One region of the Xanthomonas sp. NCPPB 3582 genome, then DNA from elsewhere that is predicted to be linked to it. Evidence: predicted binding sites of a transcription regulator. Region 1 holds the regulator's gene; the other holds the start of a gene.

Region 1 (7,509 bases):
GTCGTTAGCAGGGTGCGGCAATCAAATCCGCATGCCTCTCTGGAGGATATCTATCGGGAGGCACCAGGCCGTGTACATGACTTCATCGATCGCACCGGCGGTATGCCGCAATTCAATTACGCGCTTAAGCCCAACCTCACTTTGAACGCAGACATGACAATGCCCGCAACTGCGGCTAACGTCGAAGCGATGGGTGCTAACTTCTTCGACAAGCCTGCCGCGAACACGCGCATCGGACATGCAGGCCAGTCCGACTACACCAACCACTACGGGCCATGGGTGGTGGCCACGGCCGCCATCTATGAGCGGCAATACAACAAGCCAAAGCCCGGCGAGCCAGAACAGCCGATGATTCTGAATATGCGACGTCTGGGATTGAAAGAAGAAATACTCGAGCGCAACGGCATTGATCTAGGCAGCAATACGCGCCCGATGCCTTACCTGGATAGCAGCACCCAGCCACCGACGCCGGGTTTGTTCCAGCACAGCAAGAACACGCATTTGCATGTCTCGCCGATCTCTGCACAAGAGCTGGAGCAGGAGCTCCGTGCACGTGAAGCCCAATCGCAAGGAACATCAACTCAGCGCCTTCCGGCAGACCCAGGTCATGAGGATCACCAGCTCTACCGGCAGATCAAGGATGGGGTGCAGAAGCTCGATACCGAACATGGCAGGCAGTGGGATGCATCAAGCCAGCGCATGACCGCCAGCCTGCTTGCGCTAGCGAAAGAGGAAGGACTGTCGCGGGTGGACCATGTCGTTCTCAATACCCACACGTCCAAGCTGGCCGGCGGCGAAAGGGTCTTCGTCGTGCAGGGCGCTCTGAATGACCCGGCTCACCAGCGTGCCTATATGCCAACCGTGGACGCCGTGCAGACACCAGAGACCCAGTCGTTCGATCGCCTGCAGGCAATCAACCAGACTCAGGCCCAGGCGCGCGAACAGCAGCAGGCGCTGGAGCAGTCCCAGCAAGCCGTCAGCCAGTCTGGTCCGTCGATGACGCGCTGAGTGTTTCGCAACGAGATAACGGGGGCCAAATAACGGTTCCCAAATAGGGCAATAAGGGAAAGGCGTTGGCCGGACTGCTGCAGCGCTGGCAATCCATCGCCTTCTCCCGCGCGTGGGAGAAGGTGGCGCACAGCGCCGGATGAGGGCGGTTGAGGTCGTGCGCTGCATCTGGGGACAACGCGAGACCGCTGCCCCCATCCGACCTCCGGGCACCTTCCCCCGCAAGCGGGGGAAGGAGAAACGCTCGCGGGAAAAGGGGGGGACCCATGCGAGAAATCGTCTGCACGAGCGCGTAGCGAGATCTTCGGAAACGACAACGGCCGCTGTGTGCGGCCGTTGTCATCACTCAGGCAACCGGGGGCGTATCCCGAATCCCGAAGCTCAATGATCGCTGGAGCGCAAGCCATCCACATCCAGGATCAGCGCCATGCGGCCGTCGCCGATCAGGGTGGCGCCGGCATAGCCGGGCAGGCCGCGCAAGGCGCGGGGCAGGGGCTTGATCACCACTTCCTCGCGGCCGCGGACCTGGTCCACTACCAGGCCGAAGCGGGTTTCGCCAGCCTGCAGCAGCACCACGGTCAGCAGCGGCGGCTGGTCCGCCGTCACGCCCAGCCAGCGGCGCAGGTCGATCAGGGGCAGGGTATGCGAGCGGCGGTCGAGCACGGCGCGGCCGTCGAACCAGCCCAGCGAGGTCTGCGGTGCGTGCAGCACTTCCACCACGCGCGCCAGCGGCAAGGCGTAGACGGCTTCGCCGGCCTGCACCAGCAGGGTCGGCAGGATCGCCAGGGTCAGCGGCACGCGGATCATGAAGCGGCTGCCGCGGCCCAGCTCGGACTGGATCTGGATCTGGCCGCTGAGTTCGCGGATGCGCGACTGCACCACGTCCATGCCGACGCCGCGGCCGGAGATATCGGTGACTTCGGCCTTGGTCGAGAAGCCCGGCATGAAGATCAGGTGCAGGCACTCGTCGGTGCTCAGGCGGGCGGCGGCCTCGGCGTCGATCAGGCCCTTGCCGCGGGCGATCTCGCGCAGGCGCTCGGGGTCGATGCCGGCGCCGTCGTCCTGGATTTCGATACTGACGTAGTCGCCTTCCTGCTGCGCGGACAGGCGCACATGGCCGCTACGAGGCTTGCCGGTGGCTTCGCGCAGGGCCGGCGATTCGATGCCGTGGTCGATGGCGTTGCGCACCAGGTGCACCAACGGGTCGGCCAGGGCTTCGACCAGATTACGATCGAGCTCGGTTTCGGCGCCGATCAGTTCCAGCTCCACTTCCTTGGACAGGGTGCGCGCAACGTCGCGGGCCACCTTGGGGAAGCGCGCGAAGACCTTGCTCACCGGCTGCATGCGGGTGCGCATGACCGCGGTCTGCAGGCGGGCGGTGGCGATGTCCAGCGTGCTCACCGCGCGGTCGAGTTCTTCGTCGCGCAGGCGGGTGCGCAAGGTCTTGAGGCGGTTGCGCGAGAGCACCAGTTCGCCAATCAGGTTGACGATGGCATCCAGGCGCTTGGTGTCCACGCGCACGGTCTGTTCGGCTTCGGCACCGGCCTTGGCGGCCGCCTTGGGGCCGGCCTTGGCGCCGGGCGCTGCGGGTGCGTGGGCGTCATCGTGTGCCGGAGCGGCAGCGGCCTTGGGCGCCGCCTTGACCGCTGGCGGGCCGCTCTTGGCATCGAACTGCGCAATCAGCGTGGCCGGTGCGTGCGGCACGGGTTCGCCCGAGCCCATCGCGTCCAGCATGGCCTGCAGATAATCCAGCGACTGCTGCGCGGCATCGAAGTGATGCGCTTGCAGCACCGCCTGGCCGGAGCGCGCCATGCCCAGGGTTTCCTCGGCGGCGTGGCACAGCTCCACCATCGGCTTGATCGCCAGGAAGCCGGCGCCGCCCTTGAGGGTGTGGAAGCCGCGGAACACCGCGTTGAGCTGGTCGGCTTCGTCTGGCGCCTGTTCCAGCGACACCAGCTGTTCGCCGAGGCGGTCCAGGATCTCCTGGGCCTCGACGATGAAATCGGCAGCAATATCGTCTGGAACAGCACTCATGGTTACAACCCCAATCCGGACAGCAGGTCGTCGGCGTCGTCCTGCGACACCGCGTGACGGTCCAGGCCCTTGACTGCAGGACCGGCAAGACCGCCGTCGTCTTTCTTCGGCTCGGGATTCTTCGGCGGCAGGCCGAGTGCACCGAAGCCCTCATGCACGCGGCGCACGATCCCGGCCACGCGGCGGATGATCTGGCCGCTCAGGTCCTGGTAGCTCTGCGCCAGCGACAGCTCGGTGAGGTTATGGCGCATCTTGTCCATCAGCGCGCCCTGGTCCTGATTCAGGCCACCGTCGCGCAGCTGGTTGGCCAGCACGCGGCATTCCTCGACCAGGTCCAGCGTGCGATGGCTGGCCTTTTCGGTCATTTCCACCACGTGGTCCAGGCGCGAGCAGGCATCGTCCAGTTCGCCGGCTTCTTCGGGCAAGGTGGGCAATTCGCCCAGGGCCTGTCCGAGTTCGCGGGCGAGCCGGCTCAGGCTCTGCATCATCGGGCGTGTGCGCAGCGCGGCGAGGTGATCGACCTCGCGACGCCAGGCGATCTGGTCACCGCTTTCCAGTGCATCGAGCGCGCTTTGCAGGCGCTCGATCAACGCGGCACGTTCGGCATCGGCTTCCACGGTGGCGTTCATCAGGCGGTCGCCGCCAGACGTTCGAACACCTTGCCCAGCTTCTCTTCCAGCGTCTGGGCGGTGAACGGCTTGATGATGTAGCCGTTCACGCCGCACTGCGCGGCTTCGATGATCTGCTCGCGCTTGGCTTCGGCGGTGACCATCATCACCGGCAGGTGCTTGAGCTTGGCGTCGGCGCGGATGTTGCGCAGCAGGTCGATGCCGGTCATGCCGGGCATGTTCCAGTCCGTCACCACGAAGTCGAACGGGCCCGCGCGCAGCGCAGCCAGCGCGCTGTTGCCGTCTTCGGCCTCTGCGGTATTGGTGAAGCCAAGATCCGCCAACAGATTCTTGACGATACGTCGCATCGTCGAGAAGTCGTCCACGATCAGGATCCGCATGTTCTTGTTCACATCAAGCTCCTAACACGAAAAAAATCAATCGTCATTTTCGACACCGGCATCGGCCAGTTCGAATACCTTGAGGCGGCCGCGCAGACGCACCACGGCCTGGCCATGGATCTGGCACACGCGCGATTCGCTGACACCGAGCACGGCGCCGATTTCCTTCAGGTTCAATTCCTGTTCGTAGTACAGCGACAGCACCAGCTGCTCGCGCTCGGGCAACTGGCCGATGGCCTTGCCCAGCTCGCGGCCGAATTCGCCACGCTCCATCATCTGCTGCGGATTGGGCCCGCCCTTGGCGGTGGTGTCCAGCTCGCCGTGATCTTCGATGCGCGATTCCAGGCTCAGCACCTGGCCGCGCGCGGCATCTTCCATCAGGCGCAGATACTCCGGCAGCGGCATTTCCATCGCGGCGGCCACTTCGGTGGCGGCGGCGGCACGGCCGGTGTTCTGCTCGATCTTGCGCACTGCAGCAGCGGCGTCGCGGGCGCGGCGGTGCACCGAGCGCGGCACCCAGTCGCCACGGCGGATCTCGTCGATCATCGAGCCGCGGATACGGATCGAGGCATAGGTCTCGAACGAGGCGCCCTGTTCGGAGTCGTAGCTGCGCGAGGCCTCGATCAGGCCGATCATGCCGGCCTGGATCAGGTCGTCCACTTCCACGCTCGCCGGCAGGCGGGCGGCCAGATGGTGGGCGATGCGGCGCACCAGATCGGCGTGCTGGGTCACCACGTCGTTGGCGTTGTTGCGTTGCACGGCGCGGTATTGCGCGCTAGCGGTCGTTGCGGTGGCGGTGCTCATGCGGCCACTCCCCGTTGAATGATGCGTTCGACAAAGAACTCGACGTTGCCGCGCGGCACGGTGGGGGCCTGCCAGCGCGAGGTACGGCGCGCGATTTCTGCGATGGCCTGCGCCGACGGACTGGCGGGGTAGGCCTTGATGACGGGTTGCTGACGCTGCACCGACAGGCGCAGCCAGTCGTCCTGCGGCACGTGGCCGAGGTAGTTCAGCGACACGTCGCCGAGGAACTTCTCGCAGACGCGCGAGAGCTTGTCGTACAGCAGGCGGCCCTCGTTGGGGTCGCGCACCATGTTGGCGATGATCTGCAGGCGGTCCACGCCGCGTTCGCGCGAGAGCACCTTGATCAGCGCGTAGGCGTCGGTGATCGAGGCCGGCTCGTCGCAGACCACCACCACGGTGTCCTGGGCGGCCTGGCAGAAGGTCAGCACGCTGTCGGTGATGCCGGCGGCGGTGTCGATGACCATCACATCCAGGTCGCGTTCCAGTTCGGAGAACACGTTGACCAGGCCGATGTGCTGGGCCGGGGCCAGTTCTGCCATGTGGCGGCGACCGGAGGCGGCCGGCACCACCAGCACGCCGCCGGGGCCTTCGATGATCACTTCATCGAGCGTGCAGCGGCCGGCGATCAGGTCGGCCAGGGTGTACTTGGGCGAGAGCCCCAAGACCACGTCCAGGTTGGCCAGGCCAAGGTCGGCGTCCAGCAGCAGCGTGCGTTTGCCCATGTCGGCAAGCGCTACGGCCAGGTTGGCGGAGATGTTGGTCTTGCCCACGCCGCCCTTGCCACCGGTCACGGCAATGGTGCGCACCGGGCCCAGGGGCTCGGGACGGGTCGCCGACAGGGGGAAGGCGTTGGTCAGCTTGGCGTATTCACGCGACTGCATGGTTGTGCTCCGGAGTACAGGGCTTATCGGCAGCGCGCCGCAAATCTTCAAGACGAAGAACGAGACTGGCGGCATTGGCGCGGTGCAGGTCGTCGGGGACCCGCTGTCCGTCAGTCACCCAGGTGATGGGCATCTGGTGATCGACCACCACCGACAAGGCGCTGCCGAAGCGGCCGGTCTCGTCGAGTTTGGTCAGCACCACGCCTTGGGGCTTGGCGTGGGCGAAGCGGCGCACGACCTCGTCGAGGTCGGCGAAATGCGAGTTGGCGGGCAGCACCAGCAGCGAGGTGACCTGCTGGGCGGCGCGCAGCCAGTTCAGCTGGGCGGCCAGGGCGCGGTCGCGCTGGCCCATGCCGGCGGTGTCGATCAGCACCAGCTTGTAGTCGCGCAGGCGGTCCAGCAGTTCGAGCAGGCTTTCGGCGCTGTCGGCCTCGTGCACCGCGATGCCGAGCTGGCGGCCGTAGCTGTGCAGCTGCTCGCGGCCGCCGACGCGCAGGGTGTCGGTGGTGACCAGGGCCACGTCGCGCGGGGCGTGCTGGGCGGCGAAGCGCTGGGCCAGCTTGGCGATGGTGGTGGTCTTGCCGGCACCGGTCGGGCCGACCAGGGCGATCACGCCGCCGCGTTCCAGCGGGTCGACCGGGGCCACCGGCAGGCGCTTGGACAGCAGGCCCAGCATCAGCCCGCGGCCGCGGTGCAATTCGGTATCGGCCGGGATCTGCATGGCGACGTCGCGGGTCAGGCCGGCGTCGAAGCCATAGTCGTCCATCAGTTCCAGCGCCTGCGCACGCACCGGGGAGCCGCGCAGGCGCTCGTCGGTGAGGCGGTTCATTTCGCGCTCGATCATCTGCCGCATCAGCGCCAGTTCGCCGCGCAGCTGCTTGAGTTCTTCGTCGTTCTGCGGGATCGGCGCGGCGGCGGCCGGCACCGCGGCCAGGGCAGCGGGGGCGGGCGGGGCGACCACGATCGGCGGCAGCGCGGCCGGCGGCAGGATCTGCGGCAGCGCGTCGTCCAGATCGAAGTCGGCTTCGTCGTCGAAGGTGTCGTCGTCCTGGTCCTGGGCGGCGTAGGCGGGGGCGGGGGCGGCAACCGTGGCGGCCACGACCGGGGCCGGGGTCGGGGCGGCCTGCACGGCCGGGCGCTGCACCGGGGCGGTGGTCAAAAAGTCGGCGAACAGTTGCTCCGGCACCGCCGACAGCGCGTGTTCCTGGCGCTGCACGACCGGCGCGGCCAGTTCCTGCACGGCCGGCATCGGCGCGGCGCTGCGGATCGGGGTGGCGACCGGGGCCTGGCGTGGCACGCTGGCCGGCTGGCGCAGGGCCATGGCGGCGATCATGTCTTCGGCGGCGCTGGCCACGCGCTGGCGGTGGCTCATACCGGTCTCGGCAGCCGGCTTCAGCGGGGCGTGGACCGGCGCGGCGGGACGGGTAGCGACTTGCGCCGGGGCCTGCTGCACGGGAGCCTGCTGCACCGGCGCGGCGGCGGCCGGGGTTTCGCGGGCGGTTTCCAGGGCGCGCTGCACCAGCTCTTCGTCGTAGTTGCTGGCGGCGACGATCTCGATGCCTTCGGCGGTACGACGGTTGGACAGGATCACGGCATCCGGGCCGTGTTCCTCACGCACCATGCGGAACGCGGTGCGCATATCCGGGGCGACAAAGCGTTTGATCTTCATGCCAGTTGCCTCCAGGAACGGGACCCGCCGGACGCCGGGCGGGTGCGGGTTGAATGTGGGTGTGTTGCCAGCGTCATGAGTTGCCTGTCCCGTGGGTAGTTCCA
Region 2 (7,509 bases), 810 kb from region 1:
GTTCCCGCACTGGAACTGGGAGGGTCTGCTGCAGCCGGACGACAATGGCCATGTCGCGGTCTGGTGCCATAGCAACCTCGAGGCGGTGGAACTGCTGGTCAACGGCGTCAGCCAGGGCTTGCAGAAGGTGCCGGCTTATGGCCATGTGGAATGGCGCGTGGCCTATGCGCCCGGCGCGATCGAAGCGCGCGGCTATCGCAGCGGCAAGCTGGTGCTGAGCGAGCGCCGCGAAACCGCAGGCAAGCCGGCCGCCATCCGCCTGAGTTGCGATCGAAACGCATTGCGCGCCGATGCCGAAGATGTGGCCGTGGTGAAGGTGGAAATCGTCGATGCGCAAGGGCGCATGGTGCCGACCGCCGACAATCAGGTGCAGTTCGCCGTGCGCGGCCCCGCACGCCTGATCGGCGTGGGCAACGGCGATCCCACCAGTCACGAGGACGACAAGGCGCCGCAGCGCAAGGCGTTCAATGGGCTGTGCGCGGCGCTGCTGCAGACCACGCGCACGGCCGGCACGCTGGTCGTGGAAGCAAGCGCGCCGGGGCTGACCACTGCGCGGCTGGCGTTGCGCAGTAGCCAGGCAAAAGCGCGGCCGTCGGTGACCTGATCGGCAGGACAGCGCGGCAGCCACCGCGCGTGTCGCCGGCCCGAGGTGTCTCGGGCCGGCACCTGGCCGGGTGCACTTCGTCGCGCGGATCCGCCAAGGCCACTCTTCAAGACCCCCCCTGGATGCCCGGGCGGATGAAGCAGTTCTTCGAGGCGCTCAGGTATCGCCGGGTTCGTGATGCCGCACCGCCGAGCCATGCACGGCCGCCGCCGTGCATGCCGAGGAGGACCAGCTGCTGTCAGCGCAAGCGCGAGAACGCACCGATCCCGGCAATCGCCAGCCGTTCGGCAGGTACCGCCGTTTCGGCGAACGACAGCCGCAGGTAACGGATCTGGCGGACCTCGGGGAAATTCAGGCGTTGGGTCGAAAGCGCATAGGCGATGTTGGCCAGCTCGCCGGCGCCGGCCGGCTGCCAGCGTTGACCATCTTCGCTGGTTTCGGCGCGATAGCCCTTCGGTGGCGCGGCACCATTCATCACCGTGCGCGAGGGCGTGAGGCTGAAGCCGGCGACCTGACGCAGCATACCCACGTCGATGGTCACCTGCGCAGGGCGGCCCGGGGTGGGAGCGGGCACGATCCAGATCGTGCTGGCATCGTCGTCGAGCAACGTCTCCGCCCCCGGCGCGCTGGCCTCGACGATGCGCCAGCCGGCGCTGGACAGCACGTCCGGCGCGTTCGCCGTCGGCCGCGCGACCGGCACCGGCGCCACCGCGCGGAACAGCGCGAACTCGCTGATCGCCGGGCACACCGGCGCCTCCAGCACGACCAGGCGCACCCGGCGTGCGGTCAGCGGGCGATCCAGGCGCACGATCCGCTGCGCGCCGATGCATTGCGCTTCGGCCAGCCGCCGCCATTGCCCATCGACCTCGGCCTCGACCGCGAAACGGGTGACGCGCACGCCCAGCGGCAGATATTCGCGCAGCCGGATCAAGTCGAAGGCGTGTGCCGCCGACAATTCCAGCGTCAGCGTCGGCGTGGTGACCTCATCCGGCGTGGACCAGTAGCTGTCCGGCTGGCGATCGAGCACGCGCGCCGGCTCGAACCCCGCACCGCGCGACGCAGTGGCGCTGGCCTTGGCGCCCTTGGCCAGGTCGATGGCGAAGCTGCCGCGGATCGCATCGCCGAAACTCTGCAGCACTGCCACATCGTGGTCGGGAATACGACCTCGTCGGTCCGGCGGCAGATTGAGGTTCATGTTGGTGCCGCGCGCCACGGAGGTGTCGAAATAGCGCACCAGGTTTTCCGGGCTGCGTACCTTGCCGTCTTCGTCGGCGTGGTAGAACCAGCCCGGGCGGATCGAGGTATTGGTTTCTGCCGGCCACCACAGCGGCGCCCCGCGCACGCCGGAGTTGCCGTTTTCCTGGGTGTACGGAGCATTGGGCATGGTCGGCCAGCTCGGATCGCCGGCGATCCCGTCCTCGTTGCCGCCCCAGCGAATATCGGCACCGAGCGGGTCGAACGTGCAGGCCATCGGCTGGTGCTGGTGAACCAGCGCGATCATCCGTGGCCAGTCGTAGTAGGCAGGCGCATCGATCTTGCGCGACTCGCGCGCACCACCGTAGTAGCCGTCGCCGCCATTGGCGCCGTCGAACCAGAACTCGAACAGCTCGCCATAACCGGTGCAGAGCTCGACGATCTGCTTGCGGAAGTAGTCGAGATAGCCGGGGCGGCCATAGTCGGCGTGGTTGCGATCCCAGGGGGAGAGGTAGATGCCGAACGCCAGGCCGGCGCGGCGGCACGCCGCCGCCATTTCGCCGACGATGTCGCCCTTGCCGTTCTTGTAGGGCGAATTGCGAATGCAATGTTCGGTCAAGCGTGTCGGCCAGAGGCAGAATCCATCGTGATGCTTGGCGGTGAAGATCAACCCTTTCAGATTGCCGGCCTTGGCAGCGGCGACGATCTGGTCGGCAGAGAAATCGCTGGGATCGAACCTGCGCGGATCTTCGTCCCCGTAGCCCCACTCCTTGTCGGTGAAGGTGTTCATCGCAAAATGCACGAAAGCGTATTGCTCCCACCGATGCCACCGCAGCTGTCGTGCGCTGGGCACGGCGCCCCATGGTGCCGGCCCGTCCGCACGCGGCGCAGCCATCACCCGGGCGGGGTAGGCGCCAACACTTGCGGCAACGGCCACGACACCGGTGGCAAGGAAAGTACGACGATCGATCATTGGCGCCTCCAACTCTGCACAAGCTCGGATCTTAGCGTTTCCAACGGCGTGAGGGGTTTTCGCCGACGCCACCCACGATGCGGATTTCCTGCAAATGCTGGCTTGAACGAGCCAGCCAGCATCCGCAGTCCGCTGATGGACAGGAAGGTGACGTGCGGATGCTGCCGATCGGTCTTGGCAATGGCAACGACGCCGGTGGTGAACGCCATAGGTCAGCATCACCACGTCATCAACGGTCAGCAAATGACGTACTGCCCCGTTGGCAGCGGCAACGCGGTGTCGCTGTCAGCTTCCGCGTCCGCCTGGCTTCTAAGAAGCTGCCGTCGATGAGCATGCGAAGCCGCCACGATCGTTCGCGGGGCGACGGTTGGTTGCGCCATGTAGACTCGCTTCGCCAAATCCGGTGCACGCTTCTGCCCTGAACAGGCAACCGGCTCGCATCGGAGGCATCGGCTCTTGCACGCAGATCGACGCGTGCGGCGCAGCTGTCCAGCGCTGCGTCGCCTTCTTCATCACAGCACCAATCGCCAAGCCGCAACGCTCGCCATGACAGCAACGCCACCGGCAAGCAGGGCAGGATCCGCGGGACGTCTCTCATAAGACATCGGGTATCAGACAGGGCTAGCAGATGCTCCCGCCTTCGAACAAACCGGATGGAAAGTCATCCCGGCAACTGGCGGCCAACGCCTGCTCGGTGGCGCGCAAGGCGATGCCCCCTGCCAGTACGCTCGTGATCACCCTGACGTATCGTCAGGCGATGGATTCAGATCGCGCGGGAAATAACGGCGAAACTTCTCTTCCCACGCCTGGAATTGCTCCAGCGTATAGCCATCCATCGGCCGTTCCACCTGGGCGGCCGCCTTGTTTTGCGCCACGTAGGCGATGCGCTGGGACGACAGTTCATCCCACGCCTTTCTGAGCGCGGCAGGATCGGGATGCGAGACCAGCATCGCCTCCAGCAAGGTGGCCTGCGCAACGCGCGCAGCCAGCAGGTCGCTGAGCGCATCGGTGACGGCCTGCATCCATTCTTGGTTGTGGGTCTCCATGCGCGCATGCCGGACGTCGGTGGGGGCAACGACTCTAACGCGGCCGCCGACACGATCATGTGCACTGACGGCTGAGTTCGCTGCCATCGCAGGCTGTCGCCTCTGCAGTCTGCAGACTCGCCCAGAACGTCCGCCAGTCGGGTATTTCCCGACCTTTTGACAACGGCGACGCGGACTTAAATCTGTTTGCATCGAAAGATCAAGTTTCCAAAACGCCCGTCGTTATCCACGGTGCCGACCCGATCCTCATGCGATCTTCACACGACTGGTCTGACCGGCGCCTTCCAACCTGGACTCGGGACTGCCGCATGACCACCTTACTGCAACGCTATTCCGTCGGCCGCCGTCTTGGCGCCGCATTCGCCTTGTTAATCCTGCTGTCGGGCCTGCTGGTTGCCATCGGCTTGAGTTCGATGGCCAGTGCCAAGAAGCAGCTGGACTTCATCGTGCTGGACCGCATGGCCAAGATCCAGATGGGCAATGGGATGCTGGATGCCAACTCGTCGATCATGATCGCGCTGGGCACCTACGCCATGGCCACCAGTGCCGAGCTCGACAGCCAGGCCCTGGAGACGATCAAGACCCAGCGCCAGCGCTACAAGGAGTTGCGTGCAAAGCTCGACACGCTTCCAAGCTCCGAGGAAGACCGCAAGATTCTCGCCGAGATGGACGCGCTGCGTGCGGTCTCCGGCAAGATCAATGACGACGTGATGGCGCTGGCCGCAGCCGACGACAATACGCCCGCGCAGATCTTGCTTGGCGAAAAGGCCCGCGCTGCCAATGTCGCCTGGCAGGACAAGATCCGTGAGCTGGTGAGCCGGCAGGAGCAGCAGAGCCAGCAGGCCTATGCTGAAACCGTGCAATCGATGCACCGTGCCAAGTTGTTGTTGCTGATCGGCGGGATTGCCGTGGTCACCGTCAGCGGCTTGCTGGCCTGGCTGATCACCCGCAGCCTCACTCATCCATTGGCCCGTGCCACCAAGGCCGCCGAAGCGATCGCCAACGGCCAGCTGGACAACCAGGTGCAGACCGACGCACAGGACGAAACCGGCCGCCTGTTGCGCGCCATGAGCGGAATGCAGGCCCAGTTGCAGTCCCTGTTGCGCGCGCAAGGCGAAATGGCCAAGCGTCACGACGAAGGGCAGATCAGTTTCCGTATCGATGCCAATGCGTTTCCCGGCGATTACGGCCGCATGGCGCAGGACACCAACACGCTGGTGGCCTCGCACCTGGCGGTGCAGACCACGCTTGCGCGCATCATGGGCCGCTACGCGATTGGCGACCTGAGCGAAAGCATGGCGGCCTTGCCCGGCGAAAAGGCCGTGCTCACCCAGACCATGGACGAGGTCAAGGCCAACCTGTCGGCGATGAACGCAGAAATCAAGCAGCTGGCCGTGTCTGCAGCCAACGGCGACTTCAGCGCGCGTGGCGATGCCGATCGCTTCCAGTACGACTTCCACGTCATGGTCGATAGCCTCAACCAGCTGATGGCCACCGCCGATGGCAATCTGCAATCGCTGTCCGCGCTGTTGCAGTCCATCGCCGCGGGCGATCTCACCGCACGCATGAGTGGCGATTTCCGCGGTGTGTTCGCGCAGATGCGCGACGACGCCAATGCCACTGCCACGCAACTGGCCGAGATCGTCGGGCGCATCCAGCAGTCGGCGGTGTCGATCAATTCGGCCGCCAGTGAAATCGCCGCCGGAAACCAGGACCTGTCGCAGCGCACCGAACAGCAGGCCGCCAACCTTGAAGAAACCGCGGCGTCGATGGAAGAGCTCACCTCCACCGTCAGGCAGAACGCAGAACACGCGCGCCAGGCCAACCAGCTGGCGATCGGTGCGGCCAGTGTCGCCTCGCAAGGCGGCGAGATCGTGGGCAAGGTCGTGGGCACCATGACCGGTATCGAAGCCTCGTCCAGGAAGATCGCCGACATCATCAGCGTCATCGACGGCATCTCGTTCCAGACCAACATCCTGGCGCTCAATGCCGCGGTGGAAGCCGCACGCGCCGGCGAACAAGGCCGCGGTTTTGCCGTGGTTGCCAGCGAGGTGCGCACCCTCGCCCAGCGTTCCACCGCCGCGGCCAAGGAAATCAAGAGCCTCATCGACGACTCGGTCCAGCGCGTGGCCGAGGGCTCCACGCTGGTGCACACTGCCGGCACCACCATGGCCGAGATCGTGGCCAGCGTGCAGCGGGTCACCGACATCATGGGCGAGATTTCCGCCGCCTCGCAGGAGCAGTCGGCCGGCATCGAGCAGGTCAACCTCACCGTCACCCAGATGGACGAGACCACCCAGCAGAATGCCGCACTGGTGGAAGAGGCCACCGCCGCCGCCCGCTCGATGGAAGAACAGGCCGTGCAGCTCAGGCAGGCGGTATCGATCTTCAAGATCGAAGCCGAACGTCCATCGGTCCTGCATGCAGTCGCGCCCACCGTGGTGCCTGCCAAGAGCAAGCCGGCCAGCCCGCCCAAGCGCGAAACCGCCGCGGCACCAGCCAAGCGCCCGGCCAGGCAGGCAGCGGTCGCCAGCGTATCGAGCGGCAGCGCCGATTGGCAGGAGTTCTAGACCTGGGACCATCCGACCGCAAGGCCGGCTGCGCAAGCAGCCGGCCTTGCGCCGTCATGGCATCGGGCGCGCGCGACACGATCACGCCATCGCGCAGGAGCGCCTGCCTTCGAGCCTCCGCCGAACGAGGAAACAGCGATCGGCGGCTGGCGGCCGGCGTGGCAGCAGCCAGTAGCCGGCATCACCGCCGACAGCATCGACCGTGGCTCTTGGTGCACTCGCATTCGATGCAGTGACATGGTGTCCACCGATCCAGTGCCGTGTGTCGCGGTGGTCTTTGCATTGCAGGTGCCTGCCAGCGCTCGCCACTGCCGCGCGCCTGCCACAGGCTCGAATGTCGTCCGTCGCCTGTCGAATGCCGTGTCGCATTTCCGCGCGAGCGGGCGTTGGCATTGCACGCCGGGCAGTCCGCCCTCCCGGAAGGGATCGATCGCTGCGCGAGCGCAGGCGAAATAGCAGCGCAAAACGGCATGCGTCCGGGACGAGCGTGCGATCGCCAGGCGCCGGCGTGCGCTTGCGCGACCATCGGTGGCCGCAGCGGTGTGCTGTTGGGAATCGTCCCGCGCGCGCTGTCCGTGACCTCGTCTGGTCGACCGCGCTGGCAGCACCGGCCCGGCCAGGGTGTAAAATATAACGACTCTCATTTACATCCACGTCATGCCCCGTGCCGCCCGTCACTCCATCCGCGCCATGGCTCGGTCGGACCCTCATCTCTGGGCACGTGTTGCCGCAGCGACTGCCACGGTCGTGATCCATGCATTGGTCGCCTGGCTTGTGTTCGATGTGCGCCGCTTCGAGGCCGACCTTGCGCCGCCGCAGGACGTCCGACTGCGCCTCACCCTGCTGCCCGCGGCGGCTCCGCCGACACCCGTCGCACCGCGACTCGCTCCAGAACAGGTGGTGCCGCTGCAGGCGCACCGTGCGCCCGCCGTCCGGTCTCGCCCGCAGCTGCCTCCGGTCGAGCATCCGACACGCGATCCGCTGCCCGCTGCGCTCCCCAGCGTTGACCTCCCACCGTCATCGACCGCAATCACCCAGCAGGTCCCCGCATCCGACGGCCAGGACAATGCCACCTCGGCAGCGGCCGCCCCGGCCCCGCCCCCTGCACCACCGGCACCTGCC

The links. Region 1 encodes FliA, which starts transcription of late flagellar genes. Its sites were predicted from a motif close to TAAAGTTTNNCNNNCNNNGGCCGATAA; they were not measured.
Region 2: ACCQ05_RS15040 (methyl-accepting chemotaxis protein) is a predicted target of FliA. The motif match lies at 4,017-4,043, and genes of this name have one in related genera.

Annotation. Positions count from the first base shown of each region.
Region 1 covers NZ_CM192968.1:2,755,063-2,762,571, reverse strand. The annotation lists gene ACCQ05_RS11675 (XVIPCD domain-containing protein) at 1-1,008, shown strand, start outside; gene ACCQ05_RS11670 (chemotaxis protein CheA) at 1,390-3,042, opposite strand; gene ACCQ05_RS11665 (protein phosphatase CheZ) at 3,045-3,671, opposite strand; gene cheY (chemotaxis response regulator CheY) at 3,671-4,063, opposite strand; gene ACCQ05_RS11655 (RNA polymerase sigma factor FliA) at 4,088-4,855, opposite strand; gene ACCQ05_RS11650 (MinD/ParA family protein) at 4,852-5,736, opposite strand; gene flhF (flagellar biosynthesis GTPase FlhF) at 5,723-7,405, opposite strand.
Region 2 covers NZ_CM192968.1:3,564,362-3,571,870, forward strand. The annotation lists gene galA (beta-galactosidase GalA) at 1-604, shown strand, start outside; gene ACCQ05_RS15030 (alpha-L-fucosidase) at 843-2,771, opposite strand; gene ACCQ05_RS15035 (hypothetical protein) at 3,506-3,817, opposite strand; gene ACCQ05_RS15040 (methyl-accepting chemotaxis protein) at 4,126-6,387, shown strand.